Regions from separate parts of the Oceanobacillus sp. M60 genome, predicted to be linked through region 2. Evidence: riboswitches for the same ligand, from Rfam matches in the RefSeq annotation. Region 2 holds a riboswitch; each other region holds the start of a gene.
The links. A riboswitch is a leader RNA that binds a small molecule or an ion and turns the genes downstream of it on or off. The one in region 2 is predicted to bind S-adenosylmethionine.
Positions count from the first base shown of each region.

Region 1: it holds a riboswitch for S-adenosylmethionine, as region 2 does, so the genes downstream of both, ACW0TQ_RS02115 (homocysteine S-methyltransferase family protein) here and ACW0TQ_RS16945 (carboxymuconolactone decarboxylase family protein) in region 2, are expected to answer to the same signal.
Region 3: it holds a riboswitch for S-adenosylmethionine, as region 2 does, so the genes downstream of both, ACW0TQ_RS06450 (methionine biosynthesis PLP-dependent protein) here and ACW0TQ_RS16945 (carboxymuconolactone decarboxylase family protein) in region 2, are expected to answer to the same signal.

Region 1 is NZ_JBSSNH010000001.1:412,185-422,493, forward strand. It holds gene ACW0TQ_RS02080 (Rpn family recombination-promoting nuclease/putative transposase) at 1-264, shown strand, start outside; gene ACW0TQ_RS02085 (SDR family NAD(P)-dependent oxidoreductase) at 621-1,406, opposite strand; gene ACW0TQ_RS02090 (acetoin reductase) at 1,679-2,452, shown strand; gene ACW0TQ_RS02095 (hypothetical protein) at 2,526-2,849, opposite strand; gene ACW0TQ_RS02100 (histidine phosphatase family protein) at 2,912-3,496, opposite strand; gene ACW0TQ_RS02105 (5-methyltetrahydropteroyltriglutamate--homocysteine S-methyltransferase) at 3,691-4,797, opposite strand; gene ACW0TQ_RS02110 (cyclase family protein) at 4,833-5,582, opposite strand; gene ACW0TQ_RS02115 (homocysteine S-methyltransferase family protein) at 5,609-6,661, opposite strand; SAM riboswitch class I at 6,779-6,879, opposite strand; gene ACW0TQ_RS02120 (hypothetical protein) at 7,274-7,576, shown strand; gene ACW0TQ_RS02125 (YitT family protein) at 7,855-8,718, opposite strand; gene ACW0TQ_RS02130 (GNAT family N-acetyltransferase) at 8,899-9,324, opposite strand; gene ACW0TQ_RS02135 (phosphoribulokinase) at 9,359-10,006, opposite strand; gene ACW0TQ_RS02140 (GNAT family N-acetyltransferase) at 10,074-10,309, opposite strand, start outside.
Region 2 is NZ_JBSSNH010000007.1:18,433-28,741, reverse strand. It holds gene ACW0TQ_RS16970 (acyl-CoA dehydrogenase family protein) at 1-585, shown strand, start outside; gene ACW0TQ_RS16965 (acetyl-CoA carboxylase biotin carboxylase subunit) at 602-1,957, shown strand; gene ACW0TQ_RS16960 (acetyl-CoA carboxylase biotin carboxyl carrier protein subunit) at 1,959-2,168, shown strand; gene ACW0TQ_RS16955 (enoyl-CoA hydratase) at 2,190-2,969, shown strand; gene ACW0TQ_RS16950 (acyl-CoA carboxylase subunit beta) at 2,992-4,521, shown strand; SAM riboswitch class I at 4,861-4,971, shown strand; gene ACW0TQ_RS16945 (carboxymuconolactone decarboxylase family protein) at 5,359-6,027, shown strand; gene ACW0TQ_RS16940 (LLM class flavin-dependent oxidoreductase) at 6,161-7,534, shown strand; gene ACW0TQ_RS16935 (sodium:solute symporter family protein) at 7,583-9,094, shown strand; gene ACW0TQ_RS16930 (dynamin family protein) at 9,532-10,309, shown strand, end outside.
Region 3 is NZ_JBSSNH010000002.1:453,382-463,690, reverse strand. It holds gene ACW0TQ_RS06485 (lactonase family protein) at 1-786, shown strand, start outside; gene htpX (protease HtpX) at 855-1,760, opposite strand; gene ACW0TQ_RS06475 (M20/M25/M40 family metallo-hydrolase) at 1,940-3,562, shown strand; gene tatA (twin-arginine translocase TatA/TatE family subunit) at 3,634-3,849, shown strand; gene ACW0TQ_RS06465 (YjcZ family sporulation protein) at 4,042-4,137, opposite strand; gene dacB (D-alanyl-D-alanine carboxypeptidase/D-alanyl-D-alanine endopeptidase) at 4,274-5,638, shown strand; gene spx (transcriptional regulator Spx) at 5,962-6,369, shown strand; gene ACW0TQ_RS06450 (methionine biosynthesis PLP-dependent protein) at 6,540-7,646, opposite strand; SAM riboswitch class I at 7,796-7,900, opposite strand; gene ACW0TQ_RS06445 (hypothetical protein) at 8,210-9,109, shown strand; gene ACW0TQ_RS06440 (NAD(P)/FAD-dependent oxidoreductase) at 9,421-10,309, shown strand, end outside.

The DNA.
Region 1 (10,309 bases), on a different contig from region 2:
TCATTACCAATCGCAGAAAACGAAAAGGAGGAAGGAAAATTCATGGGAATGGAAAAATTGAGAGATACCCCGACGTTTGGAAGACTGTTTAGAGAAATCGAGGAAGAGGCGACAAAAAAGGGCTTAGAAAAAGGGATGGAGGAAGCGGAACGGAATTTTGCCAAAAAGCTTTTAGACAGGAACTATTCAGATGAAGAAATATCCGAATTAACAGGTCTCGAGCTTAAGGACGTAAGCGAACTCCGAAAATCGCTTGAAAATTAATGTAAGGGTAAAACGAGCAGCTCTTTTGTTTCTATTTTTATACAGAGGTAAGTTTAAACTTACCTCTGTATAAGTGTAACTGAGGTTGTTATTTAAAGGCTGGGTGATAACCCATTTTCAAAATAACAGCTTTGGTTACATAAAACGAAACTTCACTCAGTGGGAGTTTTTCGACGCACAAATGTTTCCGATGGGGCGAGTAATCGCAGTCCCAGGATGTGCTAGCGCAGACGTCGCGAACTTACTCTGTTTCCTTAGTTCCCCACTGAGTGTTAGTCGAGTGATTCAGGGAGTTAGCGTCCGTTATCTCCCGCCTAAATAAATTTATTTTTACGCTTTATTTTGAGGCGGGAGTTTTACGGACGGTTCTCCGTGATAAATTTGCTTAAATCCGGATAACCTGTCACTGCCCAGCCACCATCTACAAGTAAGCTGGCTCCATTCACGTAGGAGGCTTCCTCGCTGACAAGGAACAACGCTGGACCTGCTATTTCTTTCGGGTCCCCGGCTCTTTCCATTGGGATACGCTCCAAATAAGCTTCATTGATTGCATCAACGTCTGTTAAGCCGGAGGTTAACGGCGTCGATACAAGCCCAGGCAGAATGGCATTGACACGAATATTGTGCTTGGACATTTCAAGCGCAGCATTTTTTGTAAGCATCTCCACACCAGCTTTCGCAGAGGAATAAGCTGCTCCGTAATGCATTGGAACATGCGCGTTTAAAGATGAAACATTGACAATTGCTCCACCGCCATGCTCTTTCATATATTTTGCTTCATGTTTTAAAGATAGGAAGACACCTTTTAAACACAAGTCAACAGTGAAATTCCAATCCTCCTCCGGCTGATCAATAATTGCTCCTGATTTCGATGCACCAGCTACATTAAAAGCTATATCCAATCCGCCAAATGCTTCTACCGTCTTGTTAACAAGGTTTTTAATATCCTCTTCTTTGGTTACATTGGTGACGACACCAAGCAGCTCCCCTTTATGCTGCTGTTCCAGCTCTTTCAGCTTTTCTTCATTTAAATCCGCTACACCTACTTTTGCCCCAGCTTCCAGCAAGTTCTGTACCATCGCATAGCCAATTCCTGAAGCGCCTCCAGTTACAATTGCAACTTTACCTGCTAATGTTGTCATACTTACTTCCTCCTTTTCTTTCTACCTTAAGCATACGCTTTTGTTTTATTATTTCAAAGTTTGCAGCTTTTAAACTTCAATTTATCGTTACATTTTAGGTGTATAAATAATCACTGAAAAATTACCTCTTAAAAGGAAACATCTTTCTAAAGATTTCCCAAAAACTTTTTCTAATTATGCATGTTTTAAACTCCTTAAAAGAGGAATAGTATAACTAGATGCAAAAAACTACATCTAATTATTTAAAGTAAATTTATTTGGAGGTCTTTTCTATGTCAAAAGTGGCAATTATTACAGGTTCTGCAGGCGGTTTAGGAAAAGGTATCGCAAAACGTCTTGGTGAAGATGGTTTCAAAATCGTTCTGCATGATATTAATAAAGAGATGCTGGACAGTACATTAAAAGAATTTAAAGATGCCGGTGTAGATTCCATTGCCGTTGTCGGAGATGTGTCTAAACGAGAGGACCAATTTAATCTTGTCAAAGAAGCTGTAGATGCTTTTGGACAGCTGGATGTTTTTGTGAACAATGCTGGAGTTGATGTTGTTTCTCCATTCCTTGAAATTGACGAAAATCAGCTGAATAAAACATTTTCAGTAAACGTAAATGGTACAGTATTTGGTACACAGGCTGCTGCGGATCAATTTATTAAACAGGATACAAAAGGGAAAGTCATTAATGCATGCAGTATCGCCGGGCATGAATCCTATGAAATGCTGGGTACTTACTCTGCAACTAAACACGCGGTCCGTTCTTTCACGCATTCCGCTTCAAAAGAGCTTGCACCATATAACATTCGTGTCAATGCATACTGCCCAGGTGTTGCAGGTACAGCAATGTGGGATCGTATCGATGAAGAAATGGTGAAATACTATGACAATATGGAACGTGGAGACGCTTATAAGCAATTTGTTGACGGCATCTCCTTAGGTCGTTCTCAAGAGCCGGAGGATGTCGCTAACCTTGTATCCTTCTTAGCTTCAGATGATTCCGACTATATTACCGGACAAGCTATTATCACAGATGGCGGAATTGTGTATAGATAATAGAGGTCAGCATTGAAAGCATTAAATGTATATAAAAAGCAGCCGTATCTGATCTAGATATGGCTGCTTTTAACTACTCAAGGATAGGAATAAAATACATAACAGGATAATCACTCGGGTGGATATCATGGATGATTTTCTTTACCTTTTCAATCTGGTGAATCATACAACGAAACTCCGCCTTATAGAGAGTTTGAAAAAATTCGCTTTCTATCGGCAAAGCCATTTCCAAAGAAGCTAACTCCAAAGGACGGGAATAGTGATTGTATTTTGTATAAGAAAGTACGTTATCCTGATTGCCGTAGTGCAGAAACCCATGTTCATGAAGCTGCTCCCGCAAACTGCTGATATATTCCTCTGCAATCAGCACCTCTACCTTCACAAAATTCATTTTCATCCATATCCCCCCTTTTTTGAACATCTCTCTAATTTAAATTGATACGTTTTTTATCGCAATGATTACTCATTTACAGGCGTAAGATGGTCTGTATTATTATAATCAACCACACGCCATTCCCCTTTTTCACAAGTAAATTTTGTAATCGATGTATTTTGGAGAAAGGTAACCCCTGTACCCAGCTCTCCTTTTGAAATCACAGACAACAGACTATTGATTAATGCGCCATGGGAAACGATAAGAACACGTTCGTCCGGATATCTCACGCACACTTCCTCTAATCCTTTTATCCCTCTCTGCTTTAAATCTTCAAACGTCTCCACATTCGGGATAGCCTCACGATCAGGGAAATAACGATTTCTATCCTCTATCGTCATCCCCTCCGCATCTCCATAAGACCGCTCTACAAAAGCCCTCATTTCATGAAGCGGCAGCTGCAGTTTCTGATTAATAATTTCTGCTGTTACCTTTGCACGAGCTAAGGGACTGGTAATTAATACAGTCGGTTCAAATTGCATTGCAGCCGCGCAGCAAACTCCCGCTTGCGATTTTCCCGTTTCATTTAAAGGGATATCTGTCTTGCCTTGAATTCTTTTTTCTTTATTCCAATTTGTTTCTCCGTGGCGTATCATACAAATCTCTGTCAAAGTCATTTCCCCACTTTCGAACTATTTTTCCAGTTACCCCTATTCTAGCACTATTTCTATCTTTATATCTATTAAGTTGTGCTTGGTTGGCATGAAAAAACAGGCTCAAGGGTTCCAATCTCCCTCAGCCTGTTTGGTTGTTTATTTATTTTCCATACAATGTGATAACGCATTTTTCTTTATAAACGTGTTTTTTATTCTCCCCATATTTCTTTAGCCGTATCCACGATATATTTCAGCTTGTTCCATTGCTCTTCCTCTGTTAACAGATTCCCATGATGGGTCGATGCAAAGCCGCATTGCGGGCTGATGCATAGCTGATCTTTTGGAACATACTGCGACGCTTCTTCAATTCTTGCTTTAATATTTGCTTTATCTTCTAATTCCCCATGCTTTGAAGTAAATACACCCAATACTACACGCGGTCCGCCATTTGGAATGTAATCCAGCGGTTCAAAACCGCCAGAGCGGTCATCATCATATTCCAAGAAGAAACCATCTACTTTTTCTTTGGCAAATAAAGTAGGGGCTATTTTTGCATAGCTTCCTTCAAATGCCCATTTCGAACGATAATTTCCACGACAAAGATGCGTGGTAATCGTCAAATCTTCTGGTTTGTCTTCCAACACGCTGTTTAGTACATACAGTGCCAAGTCAATAAAATACTGACGGTCCTTTCCATCTTCCGTTGTCGGGAAATTCTCTACATTTAACCCCGCAATATACACATCATCCAGCTGAAGGTAGCGGCATCCCGCATCATAAAAAGCTTTGATTGCATCACGATAGGTTTGGATGACATCCTCTGCATATTCTGCAATACTTGGATAAACCTCGGGATTTACAATTCCTTTCCCAAATAATTGATTCGGACTTGGAATCGTTTGTTTGGCAATCGCACGGTCTCCGACGATTTCTTTGAATTCCACAAACTCCTTAACATGCGGGTGATCCGGATTAAAGGAAACCTTTCCTGTGACACGCACATTATAGCGTTCTGTTTCTTCTCCAACAAATTGAAATCCTGTATCCGGCACATATCCTTCCACACCGTTTAGATGCTCTTGAAAATCCGTATGCCAAAAGCGGCGTCTGAATTCCCCGTCCGTAACAGCGCTTAAGCCGACTTCAATCTGCTTATCTACGATACGTTTGATTTCTTCTGTTTCAATCTGATGAAGATCCGCTTTGGAAATAGCTCCTTCTTGAAAGTTCTTTCTAGCTTGATGAATCCGTTCCGGCCGCAATAAACTTCCGACATGGTCTGCACGAAATGGTGCTTTCACTGCTGTTTTTGTCATGTTATTCCTTCTCCCTTTTTGGTAGATAGTATTTATTATGGCAAAATGGCAAACGATCGAACTGGAAAACCGCTTGCTTTTTCAGGCTTGGGACTAATATTGAAAATCACAGCTCCTTTTGCCGGCAATTGATCCAGATTCGTCAGCAGCTCTACTTGAAAAGTATCCTGCTCTAATACATAATACTCGCCGATCAATGAACCATTTTTTCTGGCATCCACAGCCGCATCCGTGTCAAACGTTTCATGACCCACTGCTTTAATCTGTCTTTCTTCAAATAAGAACTTCAGAGCATCGAGCCCCCATCCGGGTAAATGACTGTCTCCATTCTCATCCTTATTCTCAAATGCACCTTTATCCGGCCAGCGCTTGCTCCAATCTGTCCGTAACGCGACAAATGTACCCGCTTCAACCTTTCCATGCACCTCTTCAAAAGCTAAAATGTCCTCCACCGTTAAAATATAATTATGGTTTTCTCCGGCTGCTTCTGATTTATCAATCACAACGATTGGGAGGACAACTTCTTTTAAATCCAGCTCCTCTAAATAGCGCTGATCACGAACAAAATGAATAGGTGCATCAATATGTGTGCCATATTGTCCGGAAACACTGAACTGCTGTGCGAAAAACCCGTCATCATGCGTATATAATGTTTCAAACTCGGCATCTTTAAATGCGGCAAAATGCGGCGAATTAGGACCGAATGTATGTGTTAAATCTACCCATGTTTTTGATTTTAGTGTTTCTAACGCGTGTAAGATTTCATTTTCTTTGGTAACTGTCATGATAAGCCGCCTCCCAATATATTGTTTTACGCTTTTGTTTTGTAATCTGTGATATGATCCTGCAATGTTTCATCTTCACCAAATAAAAAGTGTTTATGCATATCTGGAGAATAAATTGAATTAATTGTTTCGATGCCGACAGCTTCCGCAACCGCACGCAGCATTGCCGGTGAAGCTCCACAGCATAAACCGATATAATTCACGCCGATGCTATGTGCTTGTTTCGCCCATTCTGCCAGCTCATAGCGGTTATGATATAGCGGATCCAGAGAAGTCGGGAAGGTTGTTTCCGTTGGTAAATGACAGCTGCACCCTCCATCCGGCAAGTTAAAGAAGGTTGGATTCTCTTCTGTTGTCCGGTATGGAATCGGCAGTGCTCCAACATACCCGTCTACTTTGTCACGAATCTTTTCTAAATACGGCTGCATCGTGTCCGGCCCCCGGAAACAGTTCATCCCAACAACCAAGGCGCCGTTATCCTCTAAAATCTTACATGACTCTTCCACTGTGTAACCATCACGTAAAATGTTTTCACCCATTAATCCCAAGGTAATAACTGCCGGTAAATCATATTTTTTAATTTCCTCTAAAGCAATCAATGCTTCTTCATGGTAATAAAAAGTTTCTCCGTTAATATAGTCAACATCCTCATCCTTACACCATGAAACCATTTCATTAAACATCGCTCTGACTTTATCCTTGGATTCCTGATCTTCCGGATTAAAAATATTGGTGTTCGATATATTTCCTGCAACCAGAGCTTCCTCTGTCGGATGTTCCTTTGCTACTTCCTTCGCTAATTTAATAGCATTTCTATTTAGAGGCTCTAATAAGTCCTCTTTACCGATAATGCGCATTTTTTCTCGGTGTGCGTTGTATGTAAAGGCAAGCACTACATCGGAACCTGCTTTCATGTAATCACGATAAACTGCCTTTAGCGTTTCCGGGTTATCCAGCGCTACTTCGGGTACAAAGGAGCCCGCCTGCAAATACCCTCTGCGCTCCAATTCAAATAAATATCCTTCCCCTGCAATAACTGTTCCTTGCTTTAATCGCTCTTCCAAACTTCTTTTCGCCATCGTTCCATTCCTCCTGTAAGCTTTTAATTATTTGGTTCGCTGCGGATAAGTCGATATAGACACGAAAAAACCTCTTCTTTCAGAAAGAAGAGGTTTTGAGTACGATATCAATGTCTCTTCTTATCTGCTAGCTAACGCTACTGGAATTGGCACAGTTCTTTTATAAGTCTGTTGCCGAGGCTTCGAAGGGCCAGTCCCTCCACCTCTCTGGATAAGAAAATGTATTGCTATTTATTTGTTGTAGATAACTATATATCTATTTGAATTCCATGTCAATAAGAAATTTTAAAAATATTTCAGCGGTTTTTGAATCGGTTTGAATGAATCTTGTAAATATCTCATATCATAGAGAGAAGTTCCAAACACGCACGGCTTTATATCTCTAAGCAGATGTTTAAATTCCGTAAAAAAAAGGAATGTTAATTTCATGGAGAAAAATTCATAAAATGTTCAAAAAGTATAGACACACCCGAAAAATAAGCATATAATACAAATTAATTCTAAAACATGTAGACATTATATTGAATTTATTCTTCATTATTGGTATAATTAATTCTTTCGCTTTAAGAAATCGAATCAAAAAATATATTTATCATACGGAAGGGGGCGTAGATGTTGAATAGATATTTGATGATTGCTTTAATGATTATCCTTTTGCCAATGACACAATTATTCCCAGGTGTACATCACAGCTACGTTCTCACCGATCATGAAATACTGATTGATTCCCAATCGTCACCTGATTTAGGCGTTGGCGGAAATGACCAGCAAGATAAATCATTTATAGCAAGTCCAGGTTTAGTCATTACCTTATTCTTATTAGGCAGTCTCTGTTTATTCACTACGATTGTGCGGGTCAACCGTACGAAACAGCTGCTGACACCTGTTTTCTATCAATCCAATTTCGTGGTTTAAGCCTCTTTTAATAAAAAAATTAAAAATTAAAAGAGGAGGCAAAAACTATGATGATTTTCAGATTAATTGTTATTGGGTTCTTTTCACTGACTGCATTGTCCGTTTTCACTTATCAAGGTGTTGAGGTATTTCATGCAGTTGCGGATATATTCAGAGCAAAATCATAAGCTATCGTGTACCCCTTCGTACAATAAGCTTTTTCACCCTATACTAATCAAAAGGCAGCCAATGAAATGGATTCATTGGCTGCCTTTTTTGATTTAAGAGAAGTCGATGCTTTATTTAAAATTACCGCCGCGTACTTCTGACACATCATAGACAGTTACAAATGAAGTGGCATCGATATCTTGAATCGTTTCTTTCATTTTACTTTCTTCCAGTCGTGTAATCACACATTTAATTTGTTTAAATTCCTTTTTGGAGTAGCCGCCTTCTACATGCTGTAATGTACAGGCACGTCCCAGCCGGTCGCCAATTTCTTTCATCATCTCATCTGCATGCTCGGTAATGATATAAACTGCTTTTGTACTGCTTAATCCTTCTTCAATAATATGAATGACCTTGGAAGCTATGTAATAAGCAATACCGGACATCAGGGCCCCTCTTAATCCAAACACCGTGGACACTACGATAAATACAAATAAATTCAGAAATAATATTAAGTCACTCGTTCCAAAAGGCAGCTTTCGGGATAATAATACAGCAAGCATATCAATCCCATCCAACGCTCCTCCATTACGTAGTGCCAGTCCCATGCCAAATCCAATAATGATCCCGCCGACAACAGTGACAAGCAGGGTATCTCCTTCGATTTCAATAATAGTTGGAATATGATGCATCAGGCTGGTGCTTATAGCCAAAGAAGCAATACCGAGGATAGAGAAGATTGCAAAACTCTTGCCGATTTGTTTATATCCTAAGTAAATAAAGGGAATGTTTAAAATAGCAATCAGGATTCCTAATGGCAATCCGGTCCACTGCGAACCGACAATACTTAACCCGGTTACACCGCCATCAGAAACATTATTAGGTATCAATACAGCTTCTAGTCCATACGCAGTAATGAACCCGCCGATGATAATAATCAATCCTCTTGAAAAAAGCATTGCCTTTCTTGTTTTTTTCGATTGTGCTTTCTTCATCCAATGTTCCTTTCTTCGTCATACATTTTGTTACCCTAAATTCCAATGTGTTTAGGTTCCCACATTTCACATGGAATAACCTGTACTTTTTTTAATATTATTTATTATACGCTTCTCGATTTCAAACTCAACTATTTTGCAGGTGAAAAATGTATAACGTGATAAGGACATGCTCTATCATTAAAGCTCTTTTTTAAAAACATAACTCACCTTCGAATACCCCATTCTTTTTTGATAAAACCGATGTGCATCCTGACGCTGCAAGCCTGACGATAAAGCAACAGATGAAAAATTATGTTGCTCTGCCCATTGATGGACAAATTTCAAGAGCTGTTCTCCATACCCCTTCGAACGACTATGTTCATCTGTTACTAAATCACATACCCATACAAATCTGCCATAATACAGTGTGGTCATTGGTTTAAACCCGACAACAGCAACCATTTTCATTCCTTCGTACAAAGCGGCTAAATGGTAACGATCTACCTCCACTGCTTCTTTTACAAGTTCCAGATAGCCGGATTCATCAAGATGCACTCGCAATTGACGCATTACCTTATACGCCTCCCGCCATGCTTGTTCTGTTGTTAATTCCTTTATTTCCATAAATAAAGCCCCTTCCCAATAAAATAAGCTTTGATTATTCGATTGATAATTGCTGTTTCTCTATATGCATCCCTTGTTTATCCGTAAAAAGAATAATATCTGCCTTCTCTTTCAATGGATGCATAAAATGGCTGTATTGTATTCTTCTTTCCTGATGTGATTTTTGTATATTCTCCAGATTTCGATTTCGTTCCGTAGTATCCCGACTGGAACGACGGGTTAATTCGGTCTGTCCATCCGTATAAAGGTAAATTTGCAAATCTAAATAATCAGGGTTTATAAATGCCACACTCATCCCTTCAAAAATAGTAAGTTTTTTATTTGGATCGATTAATTTACTCGGTAGATAATCTCTATCGATTGTGCTCCATTTCATACCTGCAAGCGTCATTTGTATATCACGTTCCAACGCTTCTGTATAATGAGCCAAAGGATGGCAGGCCGTCATCTTAGCCGTACGGACTTCATTTTGAAAAGTATACGTAATTTGAGTGTCTCTTCGAAGCGCTGAATGGACGATATACGGATCTGTACATATCAAATTTGCATCCTGGCAGAAAACTTGCTTCAATTGGTCTGCAAATGTCGTCTTCCCGGCTCCTCCGTGCCCTGTAATACCGATAATGATATGTTTTTCCTGCCTGTTTATCCATTCCGTCAAATCTTGTATGATATTATTCATCGTTTTCCCTCTCCATCCCTACCTTTATTTTTAGTCATTTCATACATCTCACAGCCAAACACAACGGCTAATTCATTTTCACAATACTACTGATATCCTTCCATTCATATACAAGTAAATCAAGCACGTCATCAGCAATTTGAATATTCTTTTTTTCAATCATTTCTGCACCGAACTGTTCATAGAACAAACGGCTGTCATTTTCCGACAGAACTTCAACTCGGACAGTATAGATAGACTGCTCTACAAAACATGTAAAGCCAGTTAATAATAGCATTTTCCCTATTCCTTGCCCTTGCCAGT
Region 2 (10,309 bases):
GTGCCGACAGATGCTGAAGGGCTGACTGTCCGCAGTGATTATGACAAAATGGGCGTGCGCGGGTCAGATACCGCAGAAGTCATCTTGGATAATGTCCGTGTTCCCAAAGAAAATTTACTTGGTACAGAACATCAAGGCCATCAGCAATTTTTAAAAACATTAGATGGAGGAAGGATTTCTATTGCGTCATTAGCTGTCGGTATTGGTCAGGCGGCTTTAGACCGTTCCTTGCAGTACGCGAAGGATCGTAAACAATTTGGCAAATCCATTTCCAGTTTTCAGGCGATCCAATTTAAATTAGCAGATATGGCGATGGAAATTGAGCTTGCTCGTAATATGGTTTATAAAGCAGCCTGGTTAAAGGATCAGAATAGAAGCTTTTCCAAAGAGGCAGCATACGCAAAATTGGACGCAACGGAAATGGCATTTCGTGCGGCAAATCAGGCGATTCAAATTCATGGCGGTTATGGTTATATGCGTGAATATGAAGTAGAAAGGCTGCTCAGGGATGCTAAGTTATTGGAAATTGGAGAGGGGACATCTGAAATCCAACGCTTGGTTATTGCAAGACAGCTAGGCTGCTAGAGAAGGAGAGAAGATCATGATACAAAAAGTATTGATTGCTAATCGCGGTGAGATAGCCAGAAGAATTCTTCGCAGCTGCAAAGAATCAGGTATCAGGACGGTAGCTGTCTATTCCGAAGCAGATGAGAATGCTTTATTTAAACAAGAAGCTGACGAAGCTTATCCTATCGGTCCTTCACAAGTGCAGCAAAGCTATCTTCAATTAGATAAAATTATAGAAGTGGCCAAAAAAACAAATGCCGATGCAATTCATCCAGGCTACGGTTTCTTGAGTGAAAGCCCTTCATTCGCTGAACGCTGTAAAGAAGAAGGAATTATTTTTATTGGACCGGAAGCGGCTATTTTAAGTCTGATGGGAAGTAAAATTGAAGCTCGAAAAGCGATGATAGCAGCGGGGGTGCCTGTAATTCCCGGTACTGATCGTGCGGTGGAATCGCTGGAAGAAGCGGTCACTTTTGCTGAGCAAATTGGCTACCCTGTGATGTTAAAAGCATCTGCAGGCGGTGGAGGTATCGGAATGGAGGTTGTTCACACTTCGGATGAACTGCGAAAAGCTTTTGAAAATAACTCCAAGCGGGCCTTGTCTTTCTTTGGGGATGGAGCAATGTTTTTAGAGAAACACATAACAAACAGCAGGCATATTGAAGTACAGGTTTTAGCAGATTGTCATCAGCATACGGTTCATTTATTTGAAAGAGAATGCTCTATTCAGCGCCGGAATCAAAAGGTCTTAGAAGAAGCCCCATCGCCATCTATTTCTGAAGCACTTCGCATGAAATTAGGAGAAACAGCTGTTATCGCTGCGGAGGCAATTGATTATAGCAATGCCGGAACAATTGAATTTTTAGTTGATGAATCGGAGCAATTTTATTTTTTGGAAATGAATACACGTATTCAGGTAGAGCACCCCGTCACAGAAGAAATAACAGGGATTGATATTGTCAAAGAACAGATTCGTATTGCCAATCAGCAGGCACTGTCTTTTACACAGGAAGAAATCACCCGAAACGGGCATGCGATAGAAATAAGAGTTTATGCAGAAGATCCCATTCGATTCTTTCCATCGCCCGGAAAAATCACAGCACTGGAACTGCCTGAAGGAGAAGGTGTCCGTAATGAATGTGCTGTTGCATCCGGAGATATGGTAACTCCTTTTTATGATCCAATGATTGCAAAACTGATCGTTTTTGGGGAAAACCGGGCAGAAGCGAGGAATAAGCTGGAAAAAGCGCTTGGTCGATTCAAAATAGAAGGGATAAAAACCAATATACCGATGCTTCAGGAAATTATCACCTATGAGGCATTTAAAAAAGGAAATACACCAACAAACTTTTTAGATAAATATTATCAACCAACTACAGGAGGGAATTAAGATGGAGATTAAAGCATCGATGGCAGGAAATGTGTGGAAGATTACAGTGCAACAGGGAGAGGCTGTGGAAGAAGGGCAGGATGTCGTTATTCTAGAGTCAATGAAAATGGAAATTCCGATTGCTTCAGAGGGAAAAGGGATTTTGAAGGAATGGAAGGTGCAAGAAGGAGATTTTGTTAATGAAGGAGATACGATTGCAATCGTTGACTAAATCAGTTTGGAGTGAACGCCTATGCAACTTGTAAACGTAGAAACAGTGGATAATCATATCGCTGTTATCACATTAAATCGGCCGGAAGCAGCCAATGCATTATCTTTCGCGTTACTAACAGAGTTAGAGAATTGTATTCAAAAAATCAGTACGGATCGTGCTATACGCTGTGTGATTATTACAGCCAGCGGAGAAAAAGCTTTCTGTGCCGGAGCAGATTTAAAAGAACGAAAGGCAATGAATGAGGAGGAAGTTGTTGCTGCTGTACAGAAAATTAGCAGACTTGCCGATTCCATAGAAAAAATAGAGGTTCCTGTAATTGCTGCTATTAATGGCGTCGCCTTTGGAGGTGGACTGGAAATCGCTTTAGCCTGTGACCTGCGCATTGCGGCCAATCATGTAAAGCTGGGGTTGACGGAAACCTCTCTGGCGATTATACCCGGAGCCGGCGGGACACAGCGTTTGCCAAGATTAATTGGAATCGGCCAGGCGAAACTGCTTATTTATACTGCCAAAACAATTTCAGCAGAGGATGCATTAGCCATTGGACTGATTGAGCGGTCAGTCGCCACTTCTTTTTTACAAGACGAAGCAATAAGTATTGCCCGGAAAATAAGCCAAAATGGACCGATTGCTATGAAGCAGGCTAAACAAGCGATTAATCAAGGAATGGATCTTTCGATAGATGAAGCGGTTCAATTGGAACATGCAGCTTATGTAAAACTAATACCGACAAAGGACAGAAAAGAAGGATTGCTTGCATTTCAAGAGAAAAGAAAGCCTGATTACCATGGAAGTTAAAGCCGGAAAGGAGAATGCTTATATGCCTGTGAATCAAGAACTTAAGGAGCGTATAGAAAAAATAAAAAAGGGAGGAAAACAAAAGTATCACGACAGCAATGCTGAAAAGGGCAAGCTTTTTGCTAGAGAAAGAATCCAGCTTCTTTTTGATTCTCATGAGATACTTGAGGATGGTTTATTTGCCAATGCGATGGATGAAGACCTGCCGGCAGACGGCGTGGTTACAGTAACAGGAAAAATAAACGGTCAGACAGTTTGTGCGATGGCAAATGATTCGACCGTCAAAGCAGGAAGCTGGGGACAGCGGACGGTGGAGAAAATTTTACGTATTCAAGAGACGGCTGAGAGGCTGGAGGTGCCCATGGTTTATCTGGTAGACTCTGCCGGTGCCCGAATTACAGATCAAATAGATATGTTCCCGGGAAGAAGAGGAGCGGGACGTATTTTCTATAATCAAATTAAGCTGTCAGGAAGAGTGCCGCAAATCTGCTTATTGTTTGGTCCATCCGCTGCCGGCGGTGCCTATATTCCGGCCTTTTGTGATATCGTTGTCATGGTTGAAGGGAACGCATCGATGTATTTAGGTTCACCGCGAATGGCTGAAAAGGTCATTGGCGAAAAAGTTTCTTTAGAGGAAATGGGCGGAGCAAAGATGCACTGTACAACCTCAGGAGTAGGCGATGTTTTAGTAGATACCGAAGAAGAAGCGATTCAATTTGCACAGAAGTACTTAACGTATTTTCCTGCTAATTTTCGTGAGAAGCCAAAAAAAGCAGCATCTGTAGAACCAAAAAGCTTTGATAAGCCAATCAGCGAAATTATTCCAGAAAATCAAAATGCTGCTTTTGATATGTATGAACTGATTGACCGTACAATTGATGAAGGCAGTTTTTGTGAAATAAAAAAGCGGTTTGCTCCAGAATTAATTACTGGGCTGGCCCGTATCAACGGTCAAAGTATAGGAATCATTGCTAATCAGCCACGTGTAAAAGGAGGCGTTCTTTTTACGGATTCAGCAGATAAAGCAACAAAATTTATCCAATTATGTGATGCGTTTGAAATTCCGCTGCTGTTCTTAACGGATGTACCAGGATTTATGATTGGAACAAGAGTGGAGAAGCAGGGAATTATTCGCCATGGAGCCAAAATGCTGTTTGCAATGAGTGAGGTAACGGTACCTAAAATTTCTGTTATTGTCCGAAAGGCTTATGGAGCTGGTCTATACGCGATGTCAGGGCCGGCTTTCGATCCGGATTGCTGTTTAGCCTTTCCAAATGCACAGATTGCTGTTATGGGACCGGAAGCAGCAGTGAATGCAGTAGAAGCAAATAAAATCGCTCAGCTTCCAGAAGAAGAAAGGGAGGCATATATCGCAGAAAAGCAGGCCGCCTATAAAGAGAACATTGATATTTACCGCTTAGCTTCCGAAATGATTATTGATGATATCATTGATCCAGATCATCTTCGGAGCGAGCTGGCAAGACGTTTCACCATTTATCAGAATAAGAAAAAGCAATTTACCGAGAGAAAACATGGGGTTTACCCAGTGTAAACAAATAATGGAAACGCTTAGGCTAGAATGTGGTCTAAGCGTTTTTACTGAAAACAAAAAAACATTAATTCACCATAATTGTATTATGTAAACTAAATGATGAATTTTAAGGACACGATGAAAAAAGCTGCTCAATCGATTTAGCATCGTACTCTATAGCAGGAAAATATAATTACATGTGATAAAACAACCAGTCGCCGCTTACAGCAAAAAGATATCTGCTAATATTATCAATAGATTTTGATCAAGAAACGCTTCATTAAATTAAAATTTCCACTTGACATATTTTTTAGAATTCGATAACATATGAAGAAATCTTAAAAAACTAAATAATGTAATTCCTTATCAAGAGCCGGGGGAGGAACTGGTCCTATAATCCCGCAGCAACCATTACTGGAAACGCAGTAAAATGGTGCTAATTCCAGCAAGTTTTCACTTGAGAGATGAGGCAGTGTGTAAAGAAACCCTCTTCTCCTGGAAAAGGGGTTTTTTCATTTTTAAACAAGGGTAGGGAGGGAATAATTTCAAAGGGGCAAGCATGGCTTAAAACCGAGTAATTAGATAGGTAAAGTTTAATTATTATTGTGGCTGTAAGAAAATTAACGAGATGGATTTACAATTTGTATGATTTTATCGCAGCACAAATCAGTGGGCAAAGGAAACAGACCAGGTTCACGATGTCCTAGGGCTGAAACTGGGACTGGGACTGCGATTACTCGTCCCATCGAAGAGCTTTTGCGATTAACCGTCCTATTATAAAGAGTTGTGCGTCGAAAAACCTTCACTAATTGAAGTTTCACTGTATGACAAACCAAAATTTTAAATGTATGAGGAGAGATTTCATTGACTAAAACAGATAGTTTATATCAAAAATCTTATTTTAACCGGATAACAGAATTAAAAGAATATGCACCGGAAGCGTTTCAAACTTTTTTTGCTTTTAACGATAAAGCATTAGCTGAGGGTGAATTATCAGTTAAATTAAAGGAATTAATTGCGGTAGCCGTAGCGCACATTACGGGGTGCCCGTACTGCATTGATTTACATGTGGGGAATGCTAAAAAAAATAACGCTGATAAAGAGGAAGTAACAGAGGCCATTTTTGTTGCAACAGCTCTAAAGGCTGGTTCAGCGGTTGCTCATGGTGTGAATGCGCTAAATGCGTTTGATGAAGAGGAAAAAGACGAGCTGTACAAAGCATCCTATTTTAATAGATTAACCGAATTTGGTGACATTGATGCGGATACATTCAAGGCATTTGCTGCTTTTGATCATAAATCTATCAAAGCAGGCAAATTGACCGAAAAGGAGAAAGAGCTTATCGCGGTGGCATCAGCACATACCACAGGCTGCCCGTATTGCATTGATCTGCATACGAAAAACGCCAAAAAAACAGGATCCAGCCTAGAGGAAATATCAGAAGCGATTTTTGTGGCAGCAGCTTTAAAAGCCGGGTCCGCAGTGGCACATAGTGTGAATGCCTTAAATGCTTTCGATGAATCTTAAGTAATCAGCAATTCAGAAGTAAGGGCCGATACCAAAATCAATGGCTGACTGCATCAAATGAGAGATAGTCAATTATAGATTTTGGTGAAGCGGTCAAGATGAAAATTTATGAGAAAAGGAGCTTATCGAAACGATGACAAAACAAATTCACCTGAATGGATTTATTCAAAATTCACCTTCCCCTCACTCGACAGGATTATGGAAGCATGAAAAGGACGAGGGGACAAAACATAATGACCTGTCATATTGGATAGAAACAGCAAAAATCCTGGAACGCGGTAAATTTGATGCCATGTTTATTGCTGATGTGCTTGGAACCTACAGTGTATATGAAAATAGTCATGAAGCAGCTGTCCGGCATGCTGTACAGCTTCCGGCTCATGATCCATTGATTCCGATTTCTGCTATGGCGGCTGTCACTGAAAATCTCGGCTTTGCGCCAACAATTTCTGCTACATATGCACAACCATACGCACTCGCAAGGCAGCTATCTACACTGGATCATTTAACGAATGGAAGAGTTGCCTGGAATGTGGTGACTTCTTATTTAGAAAGCGAGGCAGTCAATCTTGGCCTTTCCAGCCGTCTTCCTAAGGAACAGCGCTATGACCGTGCAGATGAATTTCTCGAAGTCGTTTATAAACTTTGGGAACACAGCTGGGATGACAATGCTGTTGTTCATGATGGCGCAAAGGATACATTTGCACAGCCGGATAAGGTTCGTTTGATTAATCATGAAGGTGAATTTTTCAATGTACCTGGTCCGCATTTGGTTGAACCTTCTCCGCAGCGTACGCCTGTTTTATTCCAAGCAGGAGCTTCACCAAAAGGAAGAGATTTTGCAGCGAAACATGCAGAGGCGGTTTTTACTAAAAATCATTCCTTGGATGCGTTAAAGGCCTATGTTGCAGATATTCGGAAACGAACAGAGGAACAGGGCAGAAATCGGCAAGATATATTTGTTTTTCCTATGATTTTGCCAATCATTGGGTCAACGGAAGAAGAAGCGCTGGCAAAGTATGAAGATTTAACAGACCACGTCAGCTACGAAGGAACTGCGTCTCTCCTTTCCGGACATACAGGAATCGATTTTTCAAAATATAATCCGGATCAGTATATTGAAGATATACAGACAGAAGCAGTACAGGGAAATCTGGATATGTATACAAAAGATCCTAATAAGAAATGGACACTGCGGGAAGCTGTTAAAAATCATGGACTCGGCAATGGTACGGTGAAATTTATCGGAACACCTGAACAAATTGCAGATCGAATGGAAGAATGGGCATTTGAAGGTGACGTGGATGGTTTCAATATCGCGCAGACCTATTCTCCGGATACATTTCGGGAATTTGTGGATTTAGTTGTTCCTGAATTGCAAAAACGCGGCATTTACCGGACTGAATATGAAGGGAAGACGCTTAGAGAAAATATGTTTGGAAATGGAACACCCCATTTACCCGATAATCATCCTGCGCGAAAGCTTGGCAGCTTTCAGCCGAGATAACGGAGAAGTACATTTCCTGTTTTACTCGTATGTGCAAGGAGGTCAGAGATGAGTACAATTATGCTTTATACATGGATCGGTTTTGCAATATTTCTAGCTGTCATGCTGATCCTTGGTTACATAAGTGCTAAAAAAACGAAAAACATCAGTGATTTCGCTACAGGCGGCGGAAGTCTGGGACCCTATGTACTGGGCCTGTCCTTTGCTGCTACCTATCTAAGTGCAGCAACTTTTCTGGGTTACCCGGGATGGACTCATGACTGGGGATTGTCTAACCTCTGGCTGTTTTTGGCGATGATCGGCGGCGGGCCAATAGGAGTGCTGATGGTAGCTAAAAAAGTAAGAAAGCTGAATACAAAACAAAAGTCCCTTTCCCTGCCGGATTGGCTTGGTGACTTCTATAATAGTGATATTTTAAGAGTGGGAACTGGGCTGATTTTACTTTTTAACATTTTTTATATAGCAGCTCAGTTTGTAGCAGGAGCAAGAATTTTTGAATACCTTTTGGGGATGTCTTATACAAGCGGATTGATATTTATCGCAGTCATTGTTGTTCTGTATGTTTATGCCGGAGGAGCATTTGCTGATATTTATACAGATGCTGTCCAAGCGGTTATGATGGCAATTGCAGGCTTAGCTATATTTATTTCCGGAATTATTATTTTCTGGGAAGGAAGTGTTACAGCAACCTTCACTGGCATTACAGATAATCTCAGCGTGCAGAATGGGAATTTAGTAAGCGTATTTAACCCTGATTCGCTCCATTTCTATTCGTTTGGAGCAATATCTGGCGCGATTATTATTCAGTGGGCCTTTGCTTCTGCACCGCATTTATTCAATAAAGTGCTTGGCTTAAAGCATGAAAGAGACCTGGGAAAAATGATTCTAACCTATGTTATTACCGCAGCCTTTTGTCTGCTTGTTCTTTTTGGAGGATTATACAGCAGAACAGCGCTTGGGGACAATGTTGCAGCCGCTGATTTAGCATTGATGGAGTACGTAGTTTGGGCCTTTCCGGCAATCTTTGTAGCTCTTTTTGGAATCGTTATTCTTGCTGCAGCCATGTCCACGACGGACGGGATATTCGTCTCCATTTCTACGGTGTTCGCGAACGACATTTTCCTGAAATTCCTCGTGAAAAAGAAAATTATCAAGCTAAGCAATGAGAAGGCGCAGAAAATTGCGCTCAAAATCAGCCGTCTAGCTGTTCCACTGGTGGGGCTGATCGCCTTTTTAATTGTATTACGGCCGCCCGCATATATGGGCGATGTCATGTGGATTGGGATTTCCGGCATTGCTGCAGGAACGATGGGACCGATATTACATGCTATCTACAGTAAGAAAAAAGCTCCAGCGAGAGCGGCAGAAATCTCGATGGCAGCAGGTTTGTTTTCCTACCTTTTTATTTACTTTACTGGTATTATCCCAAGTACCATGTCTGCAGGCGCTGCGGCTACTTTTATTGGTATAGCAACGATTACGATACTGGCAAAAATATTGAAAAATCCTTCTTTACCACAAGAGAAGGAAACAGAAAAAAATCAGGTCCGGGCAAATTAAAGAGGGGGTGAGTATGGATGTTTGTTAATCCGATGCTTTCCGTATGGCTTTACGGATTTATCTTTTGTCTTATTATCATCGGTATCTCCCTTTGGAAAGGCTATTTTAGAAAATAAAATAATCATAACATGCTGTTAAATAATAAAGTAATAGATTGATAACCTCCTGCCTGCAGGGGGTTATTTATATGTTATTGTGTTTGCATACTGTGTTTGCTCGTCCCATAGAAGGGCTTTTGTAAGACACCCGTTTTAAAAACAAAGAAGGCTTGTCAGTTTCACTTTATCAGAATCTGATTAGCACCTAGAAATCAAAACAAATATTGCGTATAATGAAGGTGTTATGTAAAGTACTTAAACCACACCTCGTAAAGACAGAAAGAAACGTCATAGACGTTAAAAGTAGATATGAATAAGTTGAAAAAGGGGTAAAGGCTTGTGATCACGTATATGGAAAAAAGGGTAACAGAACAACAAATTGCGTTTCTCTATAATGAAATGAAAAACAAGGGAGATCAGGTAAATGCAGATAAGATGCTTGATATCTTGGAAAAATACGTTAACCAAGAGTTTATTATCACCCTAACAGGTCATTTTTCTGCGGGGAAGTCTTCTTTAATCAACCATTTATTAGGGGAAGAAATTTTAGCGAACAGTCCGATTCCTACCAGTGCGAATGTTGTTAAAATCTCATCTGGAGAAGGTGCTGTCAATGTGTTTTATCACAATGGAGACGTGGTGGAATATCACGAACCGTATAACCTGGAGCAAATCAAGCAGTTCGCGACCAATAAAAATGATATAAAAAAAATGCATATCAGCACAGGGGATAACATTTTGCCGCAGGATACGGCTATTTTAGATACGCCGGGAATCGATGCTGCAGATGACGTGGATCGGATGCTGACAGAAGCTTCACTTCATTTATCGGATTATCTTATTTATGTAACGGATTATAACCATGTGCAATCCGAAGTGAATCTATTATTTTTACAGGCAATGCAGGAAAATGAACTGCCATTTATGATTGTTATCAACCAGATAGACAAGCATAATGAAGCAGAATTGCCTTTTGTCGAATTTGATAAAAAAATTAAACAAACGTTTGATCAATGGAATCTGCACCCTTCTTCCATTTTCTACACATCTCTTAAAAATTCGGAAGCACCGCACAATGAGTGGTCAGAGCTGAAAGATAAAGTGTTTCATATGCTGC
Region 3 (10,309 bases), on a different contig from region 2:
GGTCAATTGGTAGAAGGGAACCCTCCATGTCATGTAGAGGCAGCAGAAAACCTGGTTGTAACAGGAAATTACCATAAGGGCGATATTGGTCTTCATTTTACAACTGACGATGGAGAAGTAGAGCAAGGGCAATTTACCAAGCATGAAGGAAACGGACCGCATGAAAGACAGGAAAAACCGCATGTTCATTTCACTGGATTTACTCCAGATAAGAAATTTATCGTTGTTGCAGATTTAGGAACAGATCGTTTAGTGACGTACAAGGTGGAAGATTCCTCATTACAGGAAGTGAGTACTTTTCATGCAAAGCCGGGAAGCGGACCAAGACATATTACGTTCCATCCGAATAAACCAATTGCTTATTTAATTACAGAGCTTTCTACAGAGGTGATTGTTTTAGATTACAATCAGGAGACAGGCGAATTTACGGAGAAACAGACGATTCTTGCGAAACCTGCTGACTTTGAAGAAACAAATGATGCGAGTGCGATTCATATCACTTCAGATGGAAAATTCCTTTATACAGGAAACCGTGGGCATAACAGTATTGCTTCATTCAAAGTAGATGAAAATAGCGGGGAGCTGACATTTCTTGAATTCACACCATCCGGTGGTGAATGGCCAAGAGATTTTGTATTGGATCCGACTGAAAACTTCCTTCTTGCTTCTAACCAGCATAGCGGAAATGTAGTATTGTATAAAAGAGATGCAGAAACAGGGAAATTAACGCAGACAGATCAGGTAATCGATGTTCCAGAAGTGGTTTGTGTGAAGTTTCTTTCCTAATTAGCTATAAAAAAACTTCCTTTTGCGGAGGAGTACGAAAACGCTCCGCAGAAGGAAGTTTTATTTTCTTAGCGCTGTTGTAATCTAGCAATTCGTTCATCCAGCGGCGGGTGAGAAGATAAAGCATTAAGGATACTGGATTTATTGCTGATTTTCATGGTTTGAATTGCTGTATCATTTGTGTGATCGTCTGCTTCTGCACGATTGATATAAGCTTTTAACGATTGTAGCGCATGTGTCATCTTATCACGGCCTGCTAAATCTGCACCGCCCCGGTCTGCGTGATATTCCCGATGTCTGGAATAAGCACTGACGACAAAGCTTCCTAAAATAGAAAATAAGATTTGGAAAATAATGATTGCAGCAAATTGAACAATCCATTGCAGCTCGGAACGCACAAATCTGGAAACGATCATTGCAGCGATCCGGGATAAGAAGACGACGAATGTATTGACGATTCCCTGTAATAAAGTCATTGTCACCATATCGCCATTTGCAACGTGAGCCACCTCATGTGCAATGACTCCTTCTACGGCATCATCATCCATACTGTCCAGCAGCCCTTGAGAAACAGCAACTAAAGAGCGTTTTTTACTTGGACCTGTTGCAAAAGCATTTACTTCATGTGACGGGTAAATACCAACCTCTGGTGTGTGTGAAAGTCCGGCAGCACGGGACAACCGTTCTACTTTTTCATAAACGTCACGCTCTTGCTGTGTAGTAATATTATTCGGATCAACTATTTTCACCTTCATCATGGTCTTAGCCATCCAACGGGACATTGCTAAAGAAATAAATGAACCGGTAAAACCTACAACAATACTGAATATCATGAGAGAAACATAATCAATTCCGCCATCTGAACGATAGCTTGGTCCAATATCAAATATACTTGTAAGGATGGACCAGACAATGACGATTGTCGTCATAACCAAAATATTTGTTAAAAGAAACAGTGTAATTCTTTTCCCCATACATAACCTCCTGATGAATTTTCTATACTATAAATCATATCATATTTTGCGGCTAAGACTGAACTGTTATCTAGCTGGCTATGGAAAATTATTTGGAAAGAGAATAACTGCTAATAATGTAAACGTGTTCAATTGCTGATATAATAGAAAGGAAGGTTAATAGAAAGGCGGGGGTTTTCGTGGAGGCATTTCAATGGAACAGTGCGGATGAATTACGTCAGCTCTTAAATGAGCTTGTGAGCTGGAAGAGTATCAGTCTTTCAGAAGGAGAAAAGCAATTTCCCAGAAAGCTATATGCAAAGCTTCAGGATTTAACTTATTTTCATGACCATCCTGCTTACTTAAAACTGCATGAGGCAGACCAGCGCCGGAAGCTTTTAACTGCTTTATATAAACATCCGGAAGCTACGCAGACGATTTGTTTGATCAGCCATTTTGATACGGTAAATACCGAGGAATATGGTTCACTTGAGCCGCTCGCAACACAGCCGGAGGAGCTTACGAAAGTATATCTGGAACAAAAGGATACATTTTCGAGAGAGATTCGTGCAGATATAGAATCAGGTGATTTCTTATTCGGGCGCGGCACAATGGATATGAAGATGGGGCTTGTGATGCATATGAGTCTGATTGAACAGGCCAGTATAGAGGAATGGCCAATTAACCTGCTTTTATTAACTGTGCCCGACGAAGAAGTGAATTCAGCAGGCATGCGTTATGCTATCCCTGTTCTGACGGAATTACAAAAACAGCATGATTTAACCTATACGTTATTTTTAAATAGTGAGCCGACATTTCGGCATGACCCAAAGGACAATACACACTATATTTACAGCGGGACAATCGGGAAAGTTTTAGCTGGAGCTTTATTCTACGGGAAGGAAACCCATGCAGGAGAACCATTGAGCGGAATGACATCTCCATTTATCTCTTCATTTTTAACAAGGGAGATGGAATGGAATCCCATTTTTCAGGAAACGGTACTCGGTGAAACCGCTCCGCTGCCGGTTACACTGCAGCAAACAGATTTGCGGCTGCGGTATTCCACTCAGACTCCGTACCGTTCTTCCGCTTTATACAATATTTTTCTTTTAGAACGGACAGCAGAAGAGGTTTTTGCTTTATTTGAACAGGTTGCCAAGACTGCTGCCGCACAATGTAATGAACGGTATAAAAAGATATGCAAGGATAATCAAGTGCAGCCGATTGGTCATGTAAAAGTAATTACTTATAAAGAGTTATTAGAGTATGCAGGGAATAAACTGGGCAGGGAATTTGTTGAAGATGTGAAAAAGGATATTCATTTTCATGATGACTATGATGACCGGGAAAAATCGCTTCGTATTACGGACAGCTTAATGATTCATTGTCAGGAGCTTGCGCCAGCCATGGTGATTTTATTTGCACCTCCTTATTATCCTGCTGTAAATTCCAGCGGTAACGGTTTTGTAGAATATTGTGTTGATTTTGTTGAAAAAGAAGCGAAAAACGAATTTCAATTAGATATCAAACGGAGTCATTTTTTAAATGGAATTTGTGATTTGAGTTATGTACATTATCAAGGCAGTGATACAGGCCTGCAGGTTTACGAGGAAAATACGCCGGTATGGGGGGATTCGTATGAATTGCCGTTTTCATTGATGCGTAAATTGGACGCACCTGTATTAAATGTAGGTCCGTTCGGACATGATGCACATAAACGTACAGAAAGGCTGCATGTTACCAATGCATTTGAGCAATTTCCATATTTAATGCGTCAGCTCATTCTGCAAATTTCACAAAAAGAAGGCAAATCGTTATAATTTTATGGGTGTAACCATTAAAAAATAGATCGAAATGATTTATAATGAAATCAGAATGGAGGTGTTGTTCCATGAGTCCAGCAAACATAGGTATTCCGGGTTTGATATTGATAGTTATCATTGCCTTAATTATTTTCGGTCCCAAAAAGCTTCCGGAAATCGGGAAAGCAGCCGGACAGACCTTACGGGAATTCAAAAATTCAGCAAATAATATAATGTCTGAGGAAGACAAAAAGAAAGAAATAAAAGAAGATAATGATGAGCCTGAAAAGGACCCGTCAAAATAAGAGGAACAAGGCGCCGATGTAGTTTTCCATCATGCGCCTTGTTTTTATATTACATATAAAAAATGCTTGTAAAGAGGTTGATGCATTATCTTTACAAGCGTTCATAATCACGATCTATTTTCTTAGCCAGCCGTACGTAAAGCTAATTAATTATAGGGAAGAGGAGGAAAAGATTTGTTTATCATGGCATCACTAGAATCCCCAATAAGAAGTACCTACAATAATCAATAAGATGAACAGGACTACCAGTAGAGCAAAACCTCCGCCAAATTCATTGTAATTACTCATTTTTTACACCCCCTGTATGTTTACTATATGAAATGATTTTATGTTTGAGAGGGTATTTGACTAGAAAAAAGGATTTTAACCTATAGATATCGAATTAGAAAATTAAGAACGTAATACATCATCCGAGGTGGAATCGATGCAAAAACTAAATAACTTTTTATTAAACAAATGTCACAACAAAGGAAGTGTTTCAGGAATAAGTGTGCGCTCCGGGACAAGCGGTGCAAGCTTGTTTAATTATTATGCATCAACACGGCTGCAGCCTGCTTCCAACTTGAAAATACTTACAGCAGTAGCGGCATTAAGGAAATTAGGTCCTGAATATACATTTCAAACCGAGCTTCATTTGGGGGGGAAAGTAGTGGAGGAAACCTGTCATGGTAATGTTTATTTGGTTGGAAAGGGAGACCCGACTTTACAAGAAAAGGATTATAAACAGTTTGTGGCTTCTTTAAAAGAGCGTGGGATCAAAAATATATCCGGAGACTTTATTCTTGATGACAGCTGGTACGATGATATCCGCTGGTCTGATGATTTAATTTGGGCTGATCAGCAATACGGGTATGGTTCAGAAGTATCTGCTTTAACACTTGCTCCAGATACAGATTATGATACGAATGCTATTAAATTAATCATTACCCCGGAAAAATTGCATACAACCCCAAAGATAGAAATCCTGCCGCATACGGAAGGAATTACGGTGACCAACGATGCTGTAACGACAGAAGAAGCAGATGAAGAAGCATTGATTGTAAGGCGGAATAATTCAGCAAATCACTTTTTTATATCAGGAAAAATCGGCAGGAAAGAAGGAAAGCAGGAAGTATATATGGCTATTAAACATATTGAAAATTATATCGCAGACACAATCCGGCAAATATTAAAAAAGGAAGGTATTGCGTTAGAAGGCCGGATAAAAAAAGGAAAGCTTCAGGGAGATGCAGCGTGTATTTACCATAAACAGTCACCGCCATTAACTGGCATTATTATTCCCTTTATGAAGCTTAGCAATAATGGGATTGGTGAGATGCTCACAAAAGAATTAGGGCGTAAAACATATGATGACGGTTCATGGGAATCGGGTCTGGCAGCAGTGAAAGAAGCTCTGGCTACCTATTCAATCAATCTGGATACAATCCAGTTAAAGGATGGTTCCGGAATTTCAGCAGCTAACTTTATTCCAGCCGAAGAACTGACGCGTTTACTGTACGAAATCCAGCAGGAAAAGTGGTTCCCTGAATTTTTAGCCAGTCTGCCGGCAGCTGGAGAAGCCGATAAAATGATTGGAGGCACTTTACGTGAACGTATGAAGGGACTGGATGTTCAGGCAAAAACAGGAACCATTGAAGGTGTCAGCACTCTTTCCGGTTATGTAACCAATGGAAAGGGAGAACGGCTTATCTTTTCCATCTTATTTAATCATTTATTAGATACGGATACAGGAAAAGAATTAGAAGATGAACTGGTTGCGATAATGGCGGAGATAGAAGAATGGTGTTGACCTTTGTCATTTGTTTTTTGGGGGGGGTTCATTATTTGATTTAAGCTGTTATTAAACAGAAGTTTAAGGGCGTATTGTGGAATCGTGAAGCCGGGGAAGCATATTTATAGAGCGAAGGAATAATAGCAGCAAGCTTTATTTCGATGAATTAAGCTTCATTTCATGTTTTTTTTATGACCTTACCATAGTTTTACCACATTTCCATGCTAAAGTGAAACTAAGATAGAAAAAATGGAATGAAGAAGCAGAAATGTTTTACTTTCATTTCATCATAATCACTTTGAATCTTGTAATGAATATGTCAAATAATAAGGAGAATGAATATGACAGTGCATATTTACGGAGTATCTTGCTCATCTACAAGAAAAGCGAGACAATGGTTTCGCAAAAATGGAATTGCTTATAAGGAACGAAATATTTTACATCAACCATTGACAATTGACGAACTAAAGAATATTTTACAAATGACTGTGGAAGGCACGGATGAGATACTTTCAACCCGTTCTAAAATTTTTAAAGAATTGAATTTGAATGTAGAGGATTTGTCTCTGCAAACTTTATTGAAATTAATTCACAAATACCCAAGACTGCTGAAAAGTCCAATTTTGGTGGATGAAAAAAGATTCCAAGTTGGGTACCATGAGGAAGATATTCGTCAATTCTTACCTCGTAAAACGAGACAGCTGCAATGGTTACAATGGAAAGTGGATTTAGGTTTAATAAAAGGGTAACGAACCTTAAATGAACCTTAAATTATGGAAGCATACGATGAAATGGCTGTATGCTTCCATATGTTGAATGTTGAGCAAATTAAATAATATGTAAGGAAGAATATAATTTCATCTTTACTCTAAAAAAGAGGCAGCTTTAAAATGAGCTGCCTCTTTTTTGGGGTATTGTTTTAAATTTTACTGACAACCTGCAGCGCCTGCTCAATATCTGCTATTAAATCCTCCGCATCTTCAATTCCTACAGAGAAACGAAGAAGGTCATCACCGATTCCTCTGTTATCTCTTTCTTCCTCCGGCATATCGGCATGTGTTTGTGTTGTAGGATAGGTAATAAAGCTTTCTACACCGCCCAGACTTTCGGCAAATACAATTAAGTTGAGGTTAGCTAAGAAAGAACGCACCTGGTCGGCATCTTCTAAACAAAATGAAAGCATGCCGCCTTTATTTGGATAATAAACCTGTCCAATTGACGAGTGGTCTCGCAGGTAAGCAGCAATTTTTTGTGCGTTTTCCTCGTGACGCTGCATACGCAATGCAAGTGTTTTTAACCCGCGGACAAGCAGCCAGCTGTCTGAAGCAGATAATGTTGCTCCTGACGCATTATGCATTTCAAATAATTTTTCGGAAAGGTCAGGACTTTTGGTTACGACCAGACCGGCTAAAACATCATTATGGCCGCCGATATATTTTGTCGCACTATGCACTACAATATCCGCACCAAGCGTAATTGGCTGCTGGAGATAAGGTGTTAAAAATGTATTATCAACAATAAGCAGCAGGTTATGCTTTTTAGCCAGCTCCGCATACTTTTCAATATCCACCTCCTGAAGTAACGGGTTCGTCGGTGTTTCTAAAAAGATAGCCTTTGTATTTTCGTTAATACATCGTTCTGTTTCCGTGATATTTTGACAGACATCATAGGTCACGGAAATATTATAAGCTTTTTCAAAATGATTAAAAATACGGTAAGTTCCTCCGTAGATATCTTTTGTCGCGATAAGGTGATCGCCCATACGAAACAGGGAGGAGAGAACTAATTGAATAGCTGCCATTCCTGAGCTGCAGGCGAAAGCAGCATCTCCTTCTTCCAGCTTTGCGAAACCTTCCTCTAAAACAGATCTGGTCGGATTCTTGGTACGCGTATAATCATAACCTGTGGAATGGCCAATTCCCTGGTGCTGATAAGCTGTTGACATGTAAATAGGCGGATTTATAGCCCCTGTCCGTTCGTCCGTTTTATTACCTAACTGTACTAATGCTGTTTCTATTTTTCTCATTTTCCTTCAGCCTCCTCAATCCAGAAACATGAATTCGCTTATCTTTCGCGAATATGCTGTTTTCTTATGATTTTCCCATGTGAAATCAATAAAAAACCCTTCTTATTCCAGAGATGAGATAAGAAGGGTATGATATCGTGATGATACATATCTTATCTTTAAAGGGGAGTTCCCTTCTGGAATTAGCACCTTGCTAGAAGCAGCTGGTTGCTGAGACATCGTCGGGCCAGTCCCTCCGTCTCTCTGGATAAGAATTGGAATTTTATTAAATTATAATTACGTTAACTTTACAAGAGCGAGGAAAAAAAATCAAGTCTTGATTTTTTTAAAAATGAAAAAGCCGGCAACACTGGCTTAGAGGCTGTGTATAGAAAGAAGAAGCTTGAAAAAAACGAAAAGTATTTGAAAAGGACTCCGATGACGATTACAATGGTAGTGTAGTGAACGTATTGTTGAATGGTTATAAAATGGACAATTACTCTGAATGAGTTGGATATGTCTGATAATAAAAAGGGTGAAATAATAAATATCCGAATGAAACTATTTAAAAAGGAAGAAGATATATGCGCAAAAAAAAGCTATTATGGGTAAACATTTCTATGTTAGCAGGTTGTATTATCATCATTGGCATGGGGATTTATAAGGATAACCGCTCTGTAGAATATTCAATGGAAGTGAGTACAGAAGACGGAACTGGACAAACTGGAGAAAGCGTAGAGATTTTTACAACCTCCTGGAATAATCGGTTATTAGGAGACAATGAACAAATTTATCAAACAGCTAATTTAGATTATCGCAACATACTTCAGCAGGAAGACAATGAAATAGAAGTGCAGGAAGAGCGTACTGTGACTCAAGGTACCGAAACAGAGGAAGAAACATACACAAATCCAGAAACAGAGGTGCAGGAAGAAGATTATATAGCTTCTGAGGAAGCATCATCTAATCAAATAACAAATGATGAGCCAGCTGACAGTGAACAAAGCAGTAACGCTTCAAATAAGGAAAACGCAGCTGGTGAAAATAATGAGAATACAGAAAGCCGAGAATCAGAATCGAATACGCAACGTTCCACAGCTTCTGTACATCAGAATCAATCTGAAAAAAATAGCCGCTTTTCTGATTCCAATAATTCTGGAGCTGAAACTGAGGCGCCCGGCACAAATGACAGGAATGAAGAGAATTCAGAGAAAGAAGATTCAAAAGATAAATCGGATCAACCGCCGAAACAGCCGGAAGAGGAAGAAAATGGCAACGATGATAATGCAAACAACAAGGAACCCGATTCTGAAGATGTAGAGAGTGAAGAGCCGGAATCAGAGGAAGGAAATCCTGAAGAAGAAGAAAATAATGGAGAGCATGAGACTGAAGAAGAGGGAGAAAACTCAGACTCAGAAACAGATAAAGGTTCTGAAGAGCACAAAGGTTCTGAGGTCGATACTGCATCCATCTATGCTGATTAAATTACGAAAGAAAGCAGCTGTTTCATAATTAAATTAATAAGGTAAAATAAAACTGCGAATTTGCTGTAGCCTGGCGAATTTGCAGTTTTTTAATATTAAAATCTCAACTTTCGCACCTATTAATAAGCATATATATCATGCGGGTTCTTTGATAAAACAAGTTTCGCTAAGTTTTCTAAAGAAATTATAATGAAAATTAGCCTAATCCCGCAAAATTTGATATTATAATAGATGCAGTGACTATTAAACGTGATAGTTCGAAATTACATTACATTTTATTTGTGGAAGATAGAAAGGATGGAAGATGAATTATGAGTAAACCAAAAGTAGTCGTTCTTGGTGCAGGCTATGCTGGATTAGTTGCAACAAGACGTTTAACTCAACAGCTGTCTCCTGAAGAAGCTGAGATTGTGTTAATCAACAAACATAATTACCATTATGAAAGTACATGGTTACATGAAGTAGCAGCGGGTACGATTACCCCGAATCAGGCACGTTTTATGCTAACAGATGTAGTTAACCCTAAGCGTGTACGTTTAATTTACGATACCGTTACGGAAGTGAAGCGTGAGGAAAAACGCGTTGTTCTTGAAAACAGCGAAGTGGCTTATGACTATCTTGTATTTGCACTTGGATTTGTATCCAACTCATTTGGCATTCCGGGTATGGAAGAGAATGCTTATGCAATCACAGATATTGATTCCAGCCGATTAATTGCAGAGCACATTGAATATCAGTTTGCTCAGTATTCTTCAAGCGAAGAAAAACGTGACGAGCAGCTTACCATCGTTGTCGGCGGCGGCGGATTCACAGGGATTGAATTTGTTGGTGAGCTTGCAGACAAAGTACCTGAGCTATGTAAAAAATACGATATCGATCGCAGCAAAGCAAAAATTATTAACGTAGAGGCAATGCCATCTATTTTACCTATGTTTGATGAAGATTTAGTTTCTTACGGAAAACAGTCCTTAGAAAATCGTGGCGTAGAATTCCGTATTGGTACTGCCATCAAAGAATGTACAGAAGACGGATTTGTTGTCGGCGAAGATAACGAATTAATCAAAGCTGGTACAGTTGTATGGACAGGCGGCGTAATGGGTAACCCGGTATTGGCTGAATCCGGATTTGAATTATTCAAAGGAAAAGTAAATGTTGGATTAGATTTACGTCCAGAAGGAGAAGAAAATATCTTTATCCTTG